One region of the Sphingobacterium sp. B29 genome, then DNA from elsewhere that is predicted to be linked to it. Evidence: riboswitches for the same ligand, from Rfam matches in the RefSeq annotation. Region 1 holds a riboswitch; each other region holds the start of a gene.
The links. Region 1 has a riboswitch for S-adenosylmethionine ahead of metE (5-methyltetrahydropteroyltriglutamate--homocysteine S-methyltransferase). Riboswitches for the same ligand answer to the same signal wherever they lie in the genome.

Region 1 (5,033 bases):
GATATGAATGTTATGTTTTAGAAAATTTTATGAATTCAGTAAATAAATATGTCCTTCAGGCACTGGATAACTATCCAATGTATTTGGAGGAGACCATGGAATCCTTATCCTATGCGCTGTCTTATGATGAGTCCAATACAATGGCGCTGTGTTTGATGGGAAGAGTTCATGCCGAACAGCTATTGGACTATGAGCAGGCAAAAAGGTATTTCCAGGAAGCTTTGGTGCATAATGTGCAGGCACTGGAGGTATATCCTTATTTCATTCAGACACTGATTGATATGGGGGAGTATGAAGCTGCAAAAAAGACGATTAAATTTGCTTTGACACTTCCGGCGATGCCCTTGACAGGGATATGGATCAAGAAAGCACTTTTATTTGAAAAATTGAGAAAATACAAAAAGGCATTGAAGGCGTTAAAAATGGCACAACTTGAGAATGTTGATCTTGATTTTTCGTCAAGCCTGAAGTCGATTGAAGATCGGATTAAGGGGAAACAGGAAATTAAGAACGGGAAAGAAAAGGAAAACAAGAAAGAAAGGAAGAACACTCGAAAATAGTCTCACATTATCCGAATGACGGTTTTTGTTTTGAACCAAGGTCCAATAAAGAAGCCCTAGATGAAATTTCATCTAGGGCTTTATCAATATAGTTTAAGAATTATTCTGCTCTTAAGATTTTCGCAGCCTCAACCATCGACTCTAAAGCCGCTTTGGTTTCTGGCCAAGCACGAGTTTTCAAACCACAGTCAGGGTTAACCCAAAGTTGTTCTGCTGGAACTACTGCTTTTGCTTTACGCAATAGATCTACCATCTCATCTTTGCTTGGAACACGTGGTGAGTGAATGTCATAAACACCTGGACCAATATCGTTTGGATATTTGAAATCACCAGCGAAAGCATTCAACAATTTCATTTGAGAACGTGAAGTCTCAATTGTGATGACGTCAGCATCCATTGCAGCGATATCTTCGATTACATTATTGAACTCAGAGTAACACATGTGTGTGTGAATCTGTGTATCGTCTTCTACATTTGATGAAGAAACACGGAAAGCACGTACTGCCCAGTTCAAGTAATCTTTTTGATCAGCTTTACGTAGCGGTAATCCTTCACGGATTGCTGGTTCATCGATTTGTATAATTTTGATACCTGCTTTTTCCAACGCTTGTACTTCGTCTAAGATCGCCAATGCAATTTGGTAAGTCGTTGTTGAACGCGGTTGGTCATTACGTACGAAAGACCATTGTAAGATGGTAACCGGACCAGTCAACATACCTTTAACCGGACGGTTAGTCAATGATTGAGCGTATGAAGACCAACGGACAGTCATATCTTCAGGACGGTATACATCACCATAGATAATCGGAGGTTTTACACAACGTGAACCATAGGATTGTACCCAACCGTTTTGTGTAAATGCATATCCAGCTAGTTGCTCACCGAAGTATTCAACCATGTCATTACGTTCGAACTCACCGTGAACCAATACATCGATATCCAGTTGCTCTTGAAGACGGATTGTATTTTCAGTTTCTTCAGCAATTGCTTTATCGTACTCTTCCTGTGTGATCGATCCCTTTTTCAGATCAGCTCTCCATTTACGCACATCTTTTGTTTGTGGGAAAGAACCGATTGTTGTCGTAGGGAATGCTGGCAAGTTGAACTTCGCTTGTTGCGCTGCTTTACGGTCAGCAAATGCTGAAGTACGTTTCGCATCGTCATCAGTGATATTGCTTGTACGTGTTTTAACCTCTGGTTTGTGGATCAGTGGAGAAGTACGACGGCTTTCAGCTGCAGCTTTGTTCGCTTCGAAGCGTTTTGCTGTTTCAGCATCAACTTCACCTTCTGCTAATACGGCTAAGTCTTTTACCTCAGCTAATTTTTGTTTAGCAAATGCTAACCAGTTTTTTACTTCAGCTGGTAGCGATTGCTCATTGTGTTCATTGTCTAAGTCAAAAGGAACGTGCAACAATGATGAAGAAGGAGCTACCCAAACACGGTCTTTTCCTAATGCATCAACAGCTTGTTTGATTTTAACCAATGATTTTTCGTAATCATTTTTCCAGATGTTACGGCCTTCAACAATACCCAAAGATAATGTTAATGAAGCAGGAACTTTAGCTAGTACCGTATCCAATTGGTTTTCACCGCGTACCAAATCCAAATGTAAAGCATGGATAGGTAGGTTAACTGCGATATCTTCGTTATCTTTTAAAGCTTCGAAGTAAGTCGTCGCGATTAATTTGATATTTTTTGCAGCTGCAGCTAATTTTTCGAAAGTGGGTTGATATAAAGCTTTTACTTTAGCATCTAAATCCAATGCTAAGAAAGGCTCGTCAATCTGAACATATTGCGCACCGGCCTCAGCTAGTTTAGCTAATATTTGCTCATATACTGGAACAAGTTTATCCAATAAATCGATGCGGTCGAAGCCAGCTTCTTTTTCTTTACCGATCAAAAGGTAAGTGATAGGACCTAATAGAACTGGTTTAGTATCGATGCCCAATGATTTTGCTTCGTTATATTCATTTAAGAACTTTTCGGACGTCAATTTGAATTCTTGATCTTTTGTGAATTCTGGCACCATATAGTGGTAGTTGGTATCCAACCACTTGGTCATTTCCATTGCAGTCACGTCGATTCCTTCTTGTTGGAAACCACGCGCCATGGCAAAATATAGATCTAAGCTGTAATTGTTGTCTACTTTATTCAATAAAGAATGGTAACGAGCAGGAATTGCACCAACAGTAAGGGTTAAATCCAATACTTGATCGTAAAAAGAGAAATCATTGGAAGGGATCAAATCTATTCCAGCATCTTTTTGTGTTTTCCAATTGCCTTCACGAATTTTTTTTGCTGTGTCCAATAATTCCTCAACAGAAGATTTTTTAGCCCAATAGGCCTCATTGGCTTTTTTCAATTCGCGGAACGCGCCCACACGAGGGTAACCTAAATTGTTAGTCAATAACATAATGAATGTTTTTAATATTTCTTTTTCAACTATATTTCTTGCTAGAGAGAGAAGGACACACTAGAATTCGGTGACTTCGGCTTATCATTCCCATATCAAGTAGGGTAGAATTTAGCACCTTGTCAAGGGACAGGTTGCTAAGGCTTCATCGGGTCTATTCCCTCTGCCTTTCTCTATAAGCGACGCTAAGTTAGAACATTTCTTTTTGAAATGCAAATTTTTTATAAAAGTGCGTCAATTTTTTATATTCTACTAAGGATAAAATTGTTTTGTTCTTTTCTTTTCATCCATGATTTAGTGTATGCCATGTTTCAATACGCCGTGTAGCATAAAAAATGGGGAATGACTGTTTCTCATTCCCCATTCTTTTAGCTCACCAAAAGTTTGTAACCTTTTCCGTGCACATTGACAATTTCAACTTTACTATCTTCTTTTAGATATTTACGAAGTTTACTGAGAAATACATCCATACTTCTACCTGTAAAGTAGTTGTCATCATGCCATATTTTTAATAAAGCTTCTTCCCGGGTCAGCACATCATTTTTCTTTAAACAAAGCAAGCGTAGTAGTTCCGCTTCTTTGGTGGATAGTTTTTGCATCTGTCCTTTGTAAGAAATTTGCTGACTTGTATAATCAAAGAAATAATCACCAATTTCAAATTTATCAGCAACCACTTCCTCTTCTTTGTCTCGAACACTGCGTTTCAGCAAAGCATTGATGCGGAGCAATAATTCCTCCACTCGAAAAGGCTTTGTGATATAATCATCTCCCCCTAATTCAAAGGCTTCGGTTTTATCTTCCATCATCCCCTTTGCTGTGGCAAAGATAATAGGAACAGTATTGTTTGTTTTTCTGATTTCACGTCCAACTGTAAATCCGTCCTTTTTTGGCATCATGACATCGAAAATACAGAGGTCGTAGTTATTTTTTTTGAATTGAGAAATCGCTTCATCTCCATCTGTGCATAATGTGACGTCAAATTTTCCCTTTAATTCGAGATAGTCTTTTAAAAGATCCCCCAAATTAGGATCATCTTCTGCTAATAATATCTTTTGCATAATGATTATATTAATTTTCACCAATGTCCCTTGATGCTGATAAATCAGCTTTCCTCAACCTTTGAAATTTTTTAAAGAGGAAATATACAAAAAAGGAACGTTTTATTTTTTAATAGGCAAAATTACTTCAAAGGTCGTGCCCTTATCTTTTTCACTTTTAACTGTAATTTTTCCGTTCAGCCTTCTCAGGATGTCCTGGACATAACTTAAGCCAAGACCAAATCCTTTGACATTATGAACATTTCCAGTTGGAATACGGTAGAACTGGTCGAAAATCTTTTGCAGGTGATCCCGACTCATCCCAATACCGTTGTCGGCAATGGTGATAACAATGGTATCACCAACATTTTTGGATTGAATATTCACATGCAGATCTCCTTTGTTGTACTTAATTGCATTATCCAGTAGATTATAAAATACATTTGAAAAATGCAGCTCGTCACCAACAACAACATCTTTCGCCGCCGCTAGATCTATGGAAAATTTTCCGCCGATATTTTGCATCCTTAACTGCATACTGTCGGTAACTGCTGAGACAAGATCATTAATATGCACATCCACCTGGTCTAACTTTAATGTTTCCTTTTCCAATCGGGCTAGGTCAAGCACACGTTCGATGTGATTTCCGAGTCTAACATTTTCGTCGTAGATGATATTAGCCAATTTCTGAACGCGCTTATGGTCGGCATTGATGTCTGGATCTTTAAGTGACTCGCTGGCAATCATAATTGTTGCAACAGGTGTTTTAAACTCATGCGTCATGTTGTTGATGAAATCTGTTTTCATTTCCGAAACTTTCTTTTGTCTGAAGATGATAATCAGTGTATAAGCAAAACAACCCACCAACAAGAAAAGTAGTGCCAGCATAGGTAGTAACAGATAGCCCATATTATCTGCGATTATCGCCTTTTTATTGGGAAAATAGATTGTTAATTTCCCTGGCGCAGCACCGATATCACCTTTAAAAAGTGCGGTCGAGTATTTTGTTGTATTTGTCGGGTT
Region 2 (5,033 bases), 2.0 Mb from region 1:
TACTATACGACAGTTCCAAATCCAAAAAAAGATTGCAAACCTCCAATTTCGTCTGCGCTGCGGCATTCTTCCAATCGATTCTGGCCAGCTCATTTTCCAGTTTTTTGGACTCTATTTTCATTAGGTCCCGATGCCCATTGTAGAGGTTCAGATAAAAATCCAGGCCGCTATCGTACAAGTAGTGAATGATATCATGCTGGGAAGGTTTATTTAAAAGCCCCTGGTCATACACAGGCATATTACTTGCATAACTAGCAGAAGCTCTGGCGGAAATCTTAGGGAGCAACTCCATGCGTTGCTGCTGTACTGCCACCTCAGTTTCTTTGAGCTGCAAATAGGACTGCTCGATGTATTTACTGTTCTGTAGTGCTTTGTCGATCATGTCTTTCAGGGACATGCGCAAAGAATCGAGGGCGAAGGTGTCCGAAATAGCGCATACTAACAATCCCATGGTTAGTATGCCTTTTGCCCAATAGGGAGGAAAAAAGTTCACGTGTGCTATGTAATTTTTTTGCGTTGCAAACTTAGACACTTATTGGAACTTGGATTTCTTCACAAACGCCAATATGTTATGGAAAAAAGACATTTTTTCATCAATTCAAACAAAAAGACCAATATCTGCCAAGAAGTCCTTACAATATCCTTTTTTACAGCACATAAAAAAGGCCTTTCAAATCGTGATTTGAAAGGCCTTTCTCGATGGTATAATAATAGATTATCCGTATAAGGAATCTTCTATTGCATTCCACAGCTGGATTCTTTTTTGTAGCGCAATTTTACTGATCTCTTTCATTTCCGTCCATTTAACCTCATCGTCCTTGGCAAGATCTGTGATCATCTGCATCGCCAACGGTCCATGCTCGTCGCCGTCAAGATCAATATGGCGTTGAAAATAATAAATAAAGCTATCCAGATTGGCTGTAGGAAAGTTTGTTTTAATTTCTTCCAAAATAGAGGTAAACATTCCCGGAATAAGGTCTTCACGTCCGAATGTAAATGCAGCAGCAATTTTATGCACCTCGCCCTCAGCAATCACTTCGAATGTAAAATTCAAAAAGTCTTTGATCCGCTTGTCCAATGTGGTTGTTGCGATGACATCGAATATGTTGTTCGATTTTTTGGCGTGAGCAATAAATTTGTTGACCAGATGAAGGTCGGCACCCATGGCATCCATGGCGTCCAGATACATCTCAAAGTGGCTCAAACGACGGCCATCAATGTATTCATCCGACTCCTCAGCCAAGACAATTTCGTTGATTAGATAGCGTGTTGATGGATGCTCACTCGCAAACCAAGGTAAAGTCGTACAGGTCAATTTAATCTGTAAAGCTTTTAGTAAAGACATAAAATCCCATACAGCGTACACATGCCCTTCTGTAAAAGAACGTAGATTCTTGATCGTTTTGATCTTACGATATAAAGGGTGTTGCAATAATACCTCGCGTTCGGTAGCAATGTATTCGTTAATTTCCGCAATTCTATTCATGGCGCAAAAGTATTGTCTTATCTCTATTTTTAAAAGTATTTTCGATGAGATTACAGTAACATGATAAATTTTTCGCCCTGCTATCCGCTTCATAACCAAATCACAGCCAACAACGCGCCTCGCTTTTGACCTCCCTATTCCGGTTGCTAACGCTCCTTTACCCTTAAAAACAAAAATATTTTTAATTATAAAAAATAATCTACTATATTTGTAGAGTATTCAGAATTGCATGATGCAATACCAACCGAGTGCAGGCACCGCGGTGGTAAATTAATACGGGTTTCGACCAAAATAAACGTCGCAGAACGATTATTTTCCCAACAAGATCTGGATACAGTTTATGGTTTAATCCTTTAAATTTTTAAATTGTATGGCTACTACAACAAATCTTTACCAACACTTACTGGAAAAATTCAGTTATTACTCAACAGATGAACTGATCCAGCTCAACAATGACACCATCTTAGGACAAGGCTGGGGTTCAGCCAAGGCAACCTTTAGAACAGCTTTGATCAGTACGTTCTCCAAAAGAGGACTGGATCTTTCCAACATCATTTCCAAGGAAGACGGTTTTACCTCGGTGAAGCATGTCCCTGTACGCTTGGAACAGAATGTCCTGATTCCTTTACAGTAATCGTTATCGACAAAAAAAAGCGCGCATCGAAAGGACTTCGTGCGCGCTGCTGTGGTTGGTTTAGGAAATTGCCGATTTAAAAGAAGGCGATAATCTTATTATTTATAGTTTGGATTCTGAATTAACACACCTGCGCTTTTCTCAATTTCTGTTTGTGGTAATGGCCAGCGGTAAAATTTGTCCTCAAAATGATAGGGCACTTTACTGTCTTTGACCGCATTGAGTACTTCGCCTGCGATATGCCAACGAATCAGGTCGTAATGCCGTAGTCCTTCGAAAGCAAGTTCAACCCTTCTTTCGTGGCGGATACGGTCGCGCATTTTTTCCTTGTTATAACCGGCAGGAAACCCGGGCATCTGAACGCGGCTCCTCAGGGTATTCATAGCATCGTAAACCGATTGATCTGGCCCGGCGATTTCATTTTGTGCTTCGGCATACATCAATAACACCTCTCCAAACCGCAGTACAACCGCATCCTGTTGGCTCAATGTTGAGAAGCCAAAAGGTAAGTTGGCCGGATCCAAAAATTTCAATACCCCATAACCTGTAGGCCGCGGATTGGACGGTGTATGGATCTTACCGCCGCCAAAGTCGGGATGATCCACGAAAATTGTTTTGCTCAAGCGCGGATCCCTATCTTTGAAGGGATTGGCTCGGTCAGTCAAGGGTGATTCACCATAAGGCAGACCATCTTTGCATTCATAGGTATCCACCAGGTTTTGTAAAGGTGAAGCAGCGATCCAGTCGCCTAGGTACATGTCCCAGGGGGCTGTATTATTCGGTGCCAGAAAATTGACCGAAAAGATAATCTCGGTATTGTTCTTCTGTGTTGCATCGCGAAAGACATTTTCAAACGCCGTACTCAGGGTATACTCTTTCATGACATCGGTGCATAAGTCTTTTACCTCTTTCAAGATTGCTAAATCGGGCACCCCTTTGTCACCATAAGCCGCAAACAGTAAAACCCGTGCTTTCAAGGCTTTTGCTGAACTTGCGGTCGCATGCCCCCCATTATTGAAATAAGGTTTAGCCGCTAAGTTAGCGATCCCAAAATCCAGATCAGCCCTAATCTGTTTTAGGATATTCTCCGCAGTTTCCTTTGGCTGACGCTGATTCTCCAGACTAAGGGAAGTCAGCACAAGCGGCACCTCACCATAAATACTGTACAATTGGAAATAAACAAAAGCACGGATAAAGCGGGCTTCGGCCTCCATATTTTTCTTCTCCCAATCGTTCATATCGGAGCCGTTATAGCCCTGAAGCTTCTCGATCAGGCGATTGGCACGTCCTATTCCCACATAAGCATCGTTATAAATTCCGGTTTCATACCCCCCTGTGGTCGGATTTAAATTCCCACCTACGATTTCATTGACGCTACCTGAGTTGAACTGATTGTAGCCATTGTCGGTCAGACAGTCCCGGAAAGGCATCCCATAGGAGAACGTCTCACTCTGCAATGACGCGTATACACCGGCCAATGCATTATCAAAATCCGATTTTTTGCTAAAATAGTTGTCCGTAGCGATCTGATCCAAAGGATTGAGATCCAAGGCACTGTTACAGGAACCAAAAAATAGTCCGGATAGCATCAACGCTGTTATAAATTTCTTTTTCATAGCACTTAAAAGTTAACTTGTACACCAAATGAATAAATCTTGTTTTGTGGATACTGTATCAGATCACCATTTCCATAGCGTTCAGGGTCCAAGCCCTTAAATTTGGTCGCAGTAAGGAGGTTATCACCCGAAAAATAAACCCGTAGGCGTTCAATTTTATATTTTTTCAACAGCCCATCAGGTAAAGTGTATCCGAACACAAGATTTTTCAATCTGAAGTATGAAGCATCCTGTATAAAATAGCTGGAAGCACGGCTGAATTTCTCCGGAGCACTCCAACCCCAATAAATACGGGGCATCGTTGTCGAAGGGTTTTCAGGTGTCCAACGGTCTAACCAATCTTTTGTCGGCGGGCTACCCTGTACAAATGGCGTTACGCCCCAGCCCGAAACATAGGATTTGACACCATATACTCCTTGTAATAGAGCCGAAAAGTCAAAACCCTTAAAACTTGCACTTAGATTAAAGCTATAGTTCAGTTTTGGATCTACACCAGAAATAATTGTTCTGTCGTTCGCATCGATTTTTCCGTCCCCGTTGACATCCCGATACTTAAGATCTCCTGGCAGTGTATTATCATTAAACTGCTTAGGCGACCCCGCTACTTCGGCATCGGATTGAAATATGCCAATGACTTCGTAGGTATAAAAGCTGTCCATTGCATAGCCATTTTTTTTGATCGTATAGCCGCCGATTTCAGGCTCGCCAAATTTGACCAGCTTGTTTTTGAAACGATCGAGGTTTGCACCTAGCTGATAGCGTAAACCTTCCAATGCTCCCGTAGTAATCTGATTACGATAGGTAATTCCCAATTCAACACCTTTATTCTCGACAATTCCATCATTTACATAAGGTGCTCCCAAACCAACGATTGCAGTAATCTGTGACTGTCTTAGAATATCGGTCGTTCTCTTTTTATACCAGTCAAAGGTGATATCTAAATTTTTAAACAGACTCAGGTCCAATCCCACATCGGTCATCGTTGTTGTTTCCCATTTGATAATCGGGTTGTTTAATCCCTGTTGAGCAACACCTGAATTTAGCGTACTATTGTCAAAAGAATAATTTCCGGTAAGTCCCAATACGGGTTGATACGGATAGTTGCCGGTATTCTGATTTCCGAGTTGGCCCCAGGATCCACGGATCTTCAAATTATCCAACCAACCGGAAGCGAATTCCTTGACAAAAGACTCTTCCGATACACGCCAGCCTGCAGAGAAAGAAGGAAACGCTGCCCAACGGTTTTTACCGTAAAACTTGGAACTACCATCGTAGCGCATATTGGCTTCCAAGAGGT
Region 3 (5,033 bases), 3.0 Mb from region 1:
TACTCTTCTAAATTCCGTATAATGGGAATACTTCCGCAAACGGCACCTTCATACAATAAACTGGTGCCGTATTCATGTTGGATATCAACCAGCTCTTCCAAATGGCTGGCAATCATTTTTTTTATTGGCAGATACCACATTTTTTCCCGATTTCAAGGCACGAACAGTTAGTTGATAGGCTGCTTCGGCATCATCTATTAGTTCGACAACAGTATTAATTTCTGGGTCACCTAAAATTGTTTCGGCATCGGTAGAAAATAGATCTGCTGGTAGCGAGCGCTTTTTATCTCCGTTTTTAATGACAAATTTTTTGATTTCCAGATTAAGGTTTTTGGTTTTGATGATATCGTAAAGACCTTGGCCTACTACACCAAACCCAAACATCCCTATTGTTAATTTATTACTCATATCTCTTCTTAAATTCTCTTATATATTATTTATTCTCTTATACTAATTCGTTGATGTATTCTTTTTGTTTCCGCAGAAAGCTGCTGATGATTTTCGTGAGTTTTTTTGTTTCGATCAAAAACCCATCGTGGCCATAAGTAGATTCGATCTCCTGATAGTGGGCATTCGGAATATGTTGAGCGATGAATTGTTGCTCTTGTGGAGGAAACAACAAATCTGTATTGACGCTCAGCACTAAAGTTGGACAGTCGATGCTCGCTAAAGCGGATTCGATAGATTTTCTTCCACGACCTAAATTATGGCTGTCCATTGCTTTGGTTAGGAAGTAATAGCTGTACGCATTATAGCGTTTTACCAATTTTTCACCCTGATAGTTTTGATAGGAGGATGCTTTATAATGATCGAGTTTTTCGTTATCATACTCCTTTTGTGTGTTGGCATACGTTGTATAGTTGCGGTAAGACAACAGTGCCATAGCGCGTGCAACTTTTAAACCCTTAGCTCCGCCATCGGGATGATTCGCATAAAAGGTTCGATCAGTAGTAATGGCAAGACGTTGACTTTCATTGAATGCAATACCCCATGCTGAATGGACGGCATTTGTTCCAACGACGATTAGATGGTTGATGGCTATACTGCGTGATACGGCCCATTCCAATGCTTGTTGACCGCCCAATGAGCCCCCAATAAGGATCTCTATTTGTTTGATATCCAGGTGGTCTGCAAGAAATTGATGGGCTTTGACCAAATCCCTTACTGTAAATTCAGGAAAAGATAAGTAGTAAGGTTGTCCAGTAGCAGGGTTTATAGATAGCGGATTACTGCTATTATATGCTGATCCGATGACATTGGCGCAGATAATAAAATAATCGTTTGAATCAAATAGTTCACCTGTTCCAAAAAGACCTGACCACCAATCCAGTACATCCGCATTGGCCGTTAGTGCATGGCAAACCCAGATCACATTACTGCGATCTGCATTGGGTTTGCCAAATGTTTCATAACTGATTTGTAAATCAGTAAGCTCTCTTCCATTTTCAAATACAAAAGGCTCCGGGTGCAGATAAATATGCTTACTCATTTTACGTTTACGTTTTAAGCCGAAAAAATCTGATTATTTAATTTTATCAAAAGCTTGTTGTAAATCAGCTTTGATGTCATCAATATGTTCTATTCCTACAGAAAGACGTAATAAACCTTTGAACACTCCGGCATTGGCTTGATCTTCATCACTCAATTGTTGGTGAGTAGTCGCTGCTGGATGGATAATCAATGACTTCGTATCACCGACGTTGGCCAGGTGACTGATCAATTCTAAGCTGTCGATAAAGCTATTGGCCTTTTGTGCTGCGTCACCTTTGAGCTGGAAAGAAAGCACTGCACCATAGCCATTTTTAAGGTATTTTTGTGCGTTAGCGAAGCTCGGAGAGCTTTTTAAGCCCGGATAGTTTACTTTTTCTACCTGTGGATGCGCCTCAAGCCATTTAGCTACCTCTAAAGTGTTGTCTACATGGCGTTGCACCCGTAAAGACAGGGTTTCAAGCCCTTGTAATAATAAGAATGAATTGAAAGGAGAGAGTGCTGGCCCGAAATCCCGAAGCCCTTCCACACGTGCCCGAATGGCAAATTGAATATTTCCAAACGGTCCGCCTTCACCGAAAACTTCGGAAAAAACTAAGCCATGATAGCCTTCAGATGGTTCGGAAAATTGAGGGTATTTTCCATTGCCCCAATTGTAGTTTCCGCCGTCGACGATGACACCACCAATGCTTGTACCATGTCCACCGATCCATTTAGTAGCCGATTCAACCACCACATTCGCACCATACTCCAAAGGTTTAAATAAATATCCCCCAGCTCCAAAAGTATTATCGACGATTAACGGTAAGTCATATTTTTTTGCTACTGCAGCAATTTTCTCAAAGTCTGGAATATTGAAACTTGGGTTTCCAATTGTTTCAACATAGATGGCCTTTGTTTTATCATCAATGAGGGCTTCAATTTTATCTGCCTCGGCGTCCGTTGCAAATCGAGCTTCGATGCCCAGACGTTTAAAAGAAACTTTAAACTGGTTGAATGTACCGCCGTATAAGTTGGATCCGGCAACAAAATTGTCACCACTTTCCAAGATATTATTTAATGCAATAAACTGTGCCGCCTGGCCAGATGCAACAGCAACAGCCGCGACTCCACCTTCCAGTGCCGCAATACGTTGTTCGAAAACATCCGTGGTAGGATTCATAATCCGTGTATAAATATTGCCGAACTGCTTTAATGCAAATAAGTTTGCGCCGTGTTCGGCATTTTCAAATACAAAAGATGTTGTTTGATATATAGGAACTGCTCTAGATCCCGTAGTAGGGTCAGCGACTTGGCCAGCGTGAACCTGAAGAGTTTCGAATTTTAAATTTTTGTTTGAAGACATAATATATCAGATTTTAAGGGTTCAAAAAGAAATTGCTAAGTAAAAAGAGAAGCATACACACCTCCTTGAAGGGTCTGTTAAATCTTTATCCAAGAAAAAGGAAATGATTCTTAACAAGCGTGGAAGTGCATATGCATACGCATTCGCATCAATACAGTTGTATGATGGCTTACACTTTCGCTTATCGTGCGGCTCACTTGTGTTGAACCTGAATTTTTAATGGACTTCAGTAGTTTAATAATCATTGTCTTATGTTATTTATATGCTCCAAAACGATATTGTTTTGGACAGGAATTGGCACCTTTTCAAACAAATTGAAGGTTGCCAGTGGGTCATTGAGCCAGTCTCTCGCCACTTCTTTATAAATCAAGACCTACTGATTAAGGGAGGTGTTGATTAGAAATCTTCTTTCGAAGACGATACAAATATAAACTCTTTTTTTATTAAAGCAAAAGAAAAGCTGTTTTTTAGTTAAAGGAATTTTGAATAACATACGGATCGGATCGCATATTGTTCGATGAAACTTGATAAGTAACTGCCAATCGGGTATTATGATTTCTTTAAGTTGATCCGTTCTGCAATTTGATTTAAATCTGTTAAAAGAGGTTTAAGTGCATCAATTCTACTATGGATGTCATACGTCAGGTGGCGATTCGTCTTTTTGCTTAACGATAGCGAAAGACCCACCAAATGGGAGTTGACCTGATAAGAGAGTGCCTGAAAATGGTGTATATGTGACCAATCCATCCATTTGTGTTCGGGTTCTTTTTTCATTTGATTGATAGCGTCTGAAAACAGGGCCATGGCAGTCTGCGCTTTTTTGCGAGCCAGCCGTATATCAAACGAACTTTGTCTCTCGTCCGACAGACGGTTATTGATGATCTGGAAATAATGTTCGTTGTAAAGAGATACCTCTTTTGCCAGCTGAACCATGCCTGTGCTCTGGCGTACAGGTATCAAGAAATAACCTGCTATAGCCAAGAATGCTCCAATAAGTGTAAAAAGCATTCGGCTGCCTAAAATGAGATTGATATTGCCTTCAAACAAATTGAGTGCAATCACAATTCCCAAGGTAATAAAGATGACACTGACCATATAATTAGATCGATTGAATAAAAAGAATCCGAAAAGACCTAATGCAGCTATGGTAAGAAGAGCCGGGAGAAAATGAATAGCAATTAAGCAGAATATGCCAACGATTATACCCGAGAATGTGCCTACAATACGCTCTATATTACGCTTTTTTGTCATTGAAAATGCTGGTCTGGCAACAATAGCGATCGTCAGTAAGATCCAATAGGTATATTTAAAATCTAAAAATAAAATACCGATCAATGCGCCTGTTCCAAAAAGAAGAGCCATCCGAACGGCAAATCGAAAAAGCGGGTTATTCAGATGGAGTTTACTTTTTAGATCAGCAAGATTGCGCAAAGGTCGATTGATAAATTGTTGGTACTCACTGCTGTCAATCTTATCCTGGATTTCCTGATTTTGATAAAAAGCCACCTGAATTCGGTTGAGCACTTCAATAATTGCTTCGATGTTGCTTATGATCGAATATAATATACTTTTTGCTTGACCGGCCTGCTCTTCTTGAATTTCTTTTAAATCCTGTAAGAGGGCATTAATTTTAAAGTTATTGTGATATAATTGATGTGCATACCGAAACCTCTTGTTAGGTTGTGAAAAGCTATCAATTTCTAAAGCTAATAATTTGATTGTTTGACGGATTAAAGGGAGGCTGCCCGTGTCTGCAAGGTTTTTGCGAATCGCATCATAGTCGTGATCAAGTGCAATAATTAACTCATGGAGGTCAATTAACCCATAAACTTGACTGAGCCAATAATTGCTTTTATGCCACTGTTGGCTTATGATTTTTTTTTCTCGAAAAAGAAGGGACCTGATTTGTTCCTGCTGTTCGCTGATCTGGCCATGAATTTTGCCTACACGACTGTACGTTATATTCAAAGGAATATCGGGATCGTAAGACTGGGATCGTATCAATAGAAATTGGGATAATCCATGAAAACCATTGGCCATCGCATGTTTTAGCGAGCGATAAGGTTGTATATAGGCCTGTAAAAGGCTAAAAAAGTAATATATAATGGATCCTGTTGTAATCTGTAAACTAACTGCAAGGGGGTGTTGCGGGGCCATTCCGATCACAAAACTCATGAGAATCAATGTCATGTTTCCAATT

Region 2: it holds a riboswitch for S-adenosylmethionine, as region 1 does, so the genes downstream of both, BV902_RS22490 (5-oxoprolinase) here and metE (5-methyltetrahydropteroyltriglutamate--homocysteine S-methyltransferase) in region 1, are expected to answer to the same signal.
Region 3: it holds a riboswitch for S-adenosylmethionine, as region 1 does, so the genes downstream of both, BV902_RS18340 (O-acetylhomoserine aminocarboxypropyltransferase/cysteine synthase family protein) here and metE (5-methyltetrahydropteroyltriglutamate--homocysteine S-methyltransferase) in region 1, are expected to answer to the same signal.

What each region holds. Positions count from the first base shown of each region.
Region 1 covers NZ_CP019158.1:909,876-914,908, forward strand. Annotated here, with positions in the region: gene BV902_RS03820 (hypothetical protein) at 30-560, shown strand; gene metE (5-methyltetrahydropteroyltriglutamate--homocysteine S-methyltransferase) at 661-2,973, opposite strand; SAM riboswitch class I at 3,052-3,155, opposite strand; gene BV902_RS03830 (response regulator transcription factor) at 3,342-4,031, opposite strand; gene BV902_RS03835 (sensor histidine kinase) at 4,134-5,033, opposite strand, start outside.
Region 2 covers NZ_CP019158.1:5,232,510-5,237,542, forward strand. Annotated here, with positions in the region: gene BV902_RS22475 (TolC family protein) at 1-451, opposite strand, end outside; gene BV902_RS22485 (DUF3050 domain-containing protein) at 716-1,486, opposite strand; SAM-I-IV-variant riboswitch at 1,697-1,790, shown strand; gene BV902_RS22490 (5-oxoprolinase) at 1,857-2,120, shown strand; gene BV902_RS22495 (RagB/SusD family nutrient uptake outer membrane protein) at 2,219-3,736, opposite strand; gene BV902_RS22500 (SusC/RagA family TonB-linked outer membrane protein) at 3,742-5,033, opposite strand, start outside.
Region 3 covers NZ_CP019158.1:4,270,008-4,275,040, reverse strand. Annotated here, with positions in the region: partial or broken gene BV902_RS18350 (homoserine dehydrogenase) at 1-408, opposite strand, end outside; gene BV902_RS18345 (homoserine O-acetyltransferase family protein) at 446-1,489, opposite strand; gene BV902_RS18340 (O-acetylhomoserine aminocarboxypropyltransferase/cysteine synthase family protein) at 1,523-2,833, opposite strand; SAM riboswitch class I at 3,089-3,201, opposite strand; gene BV902_RS18335 (FUSC family protein) at 3,383-5,033, opposite strand, start outside.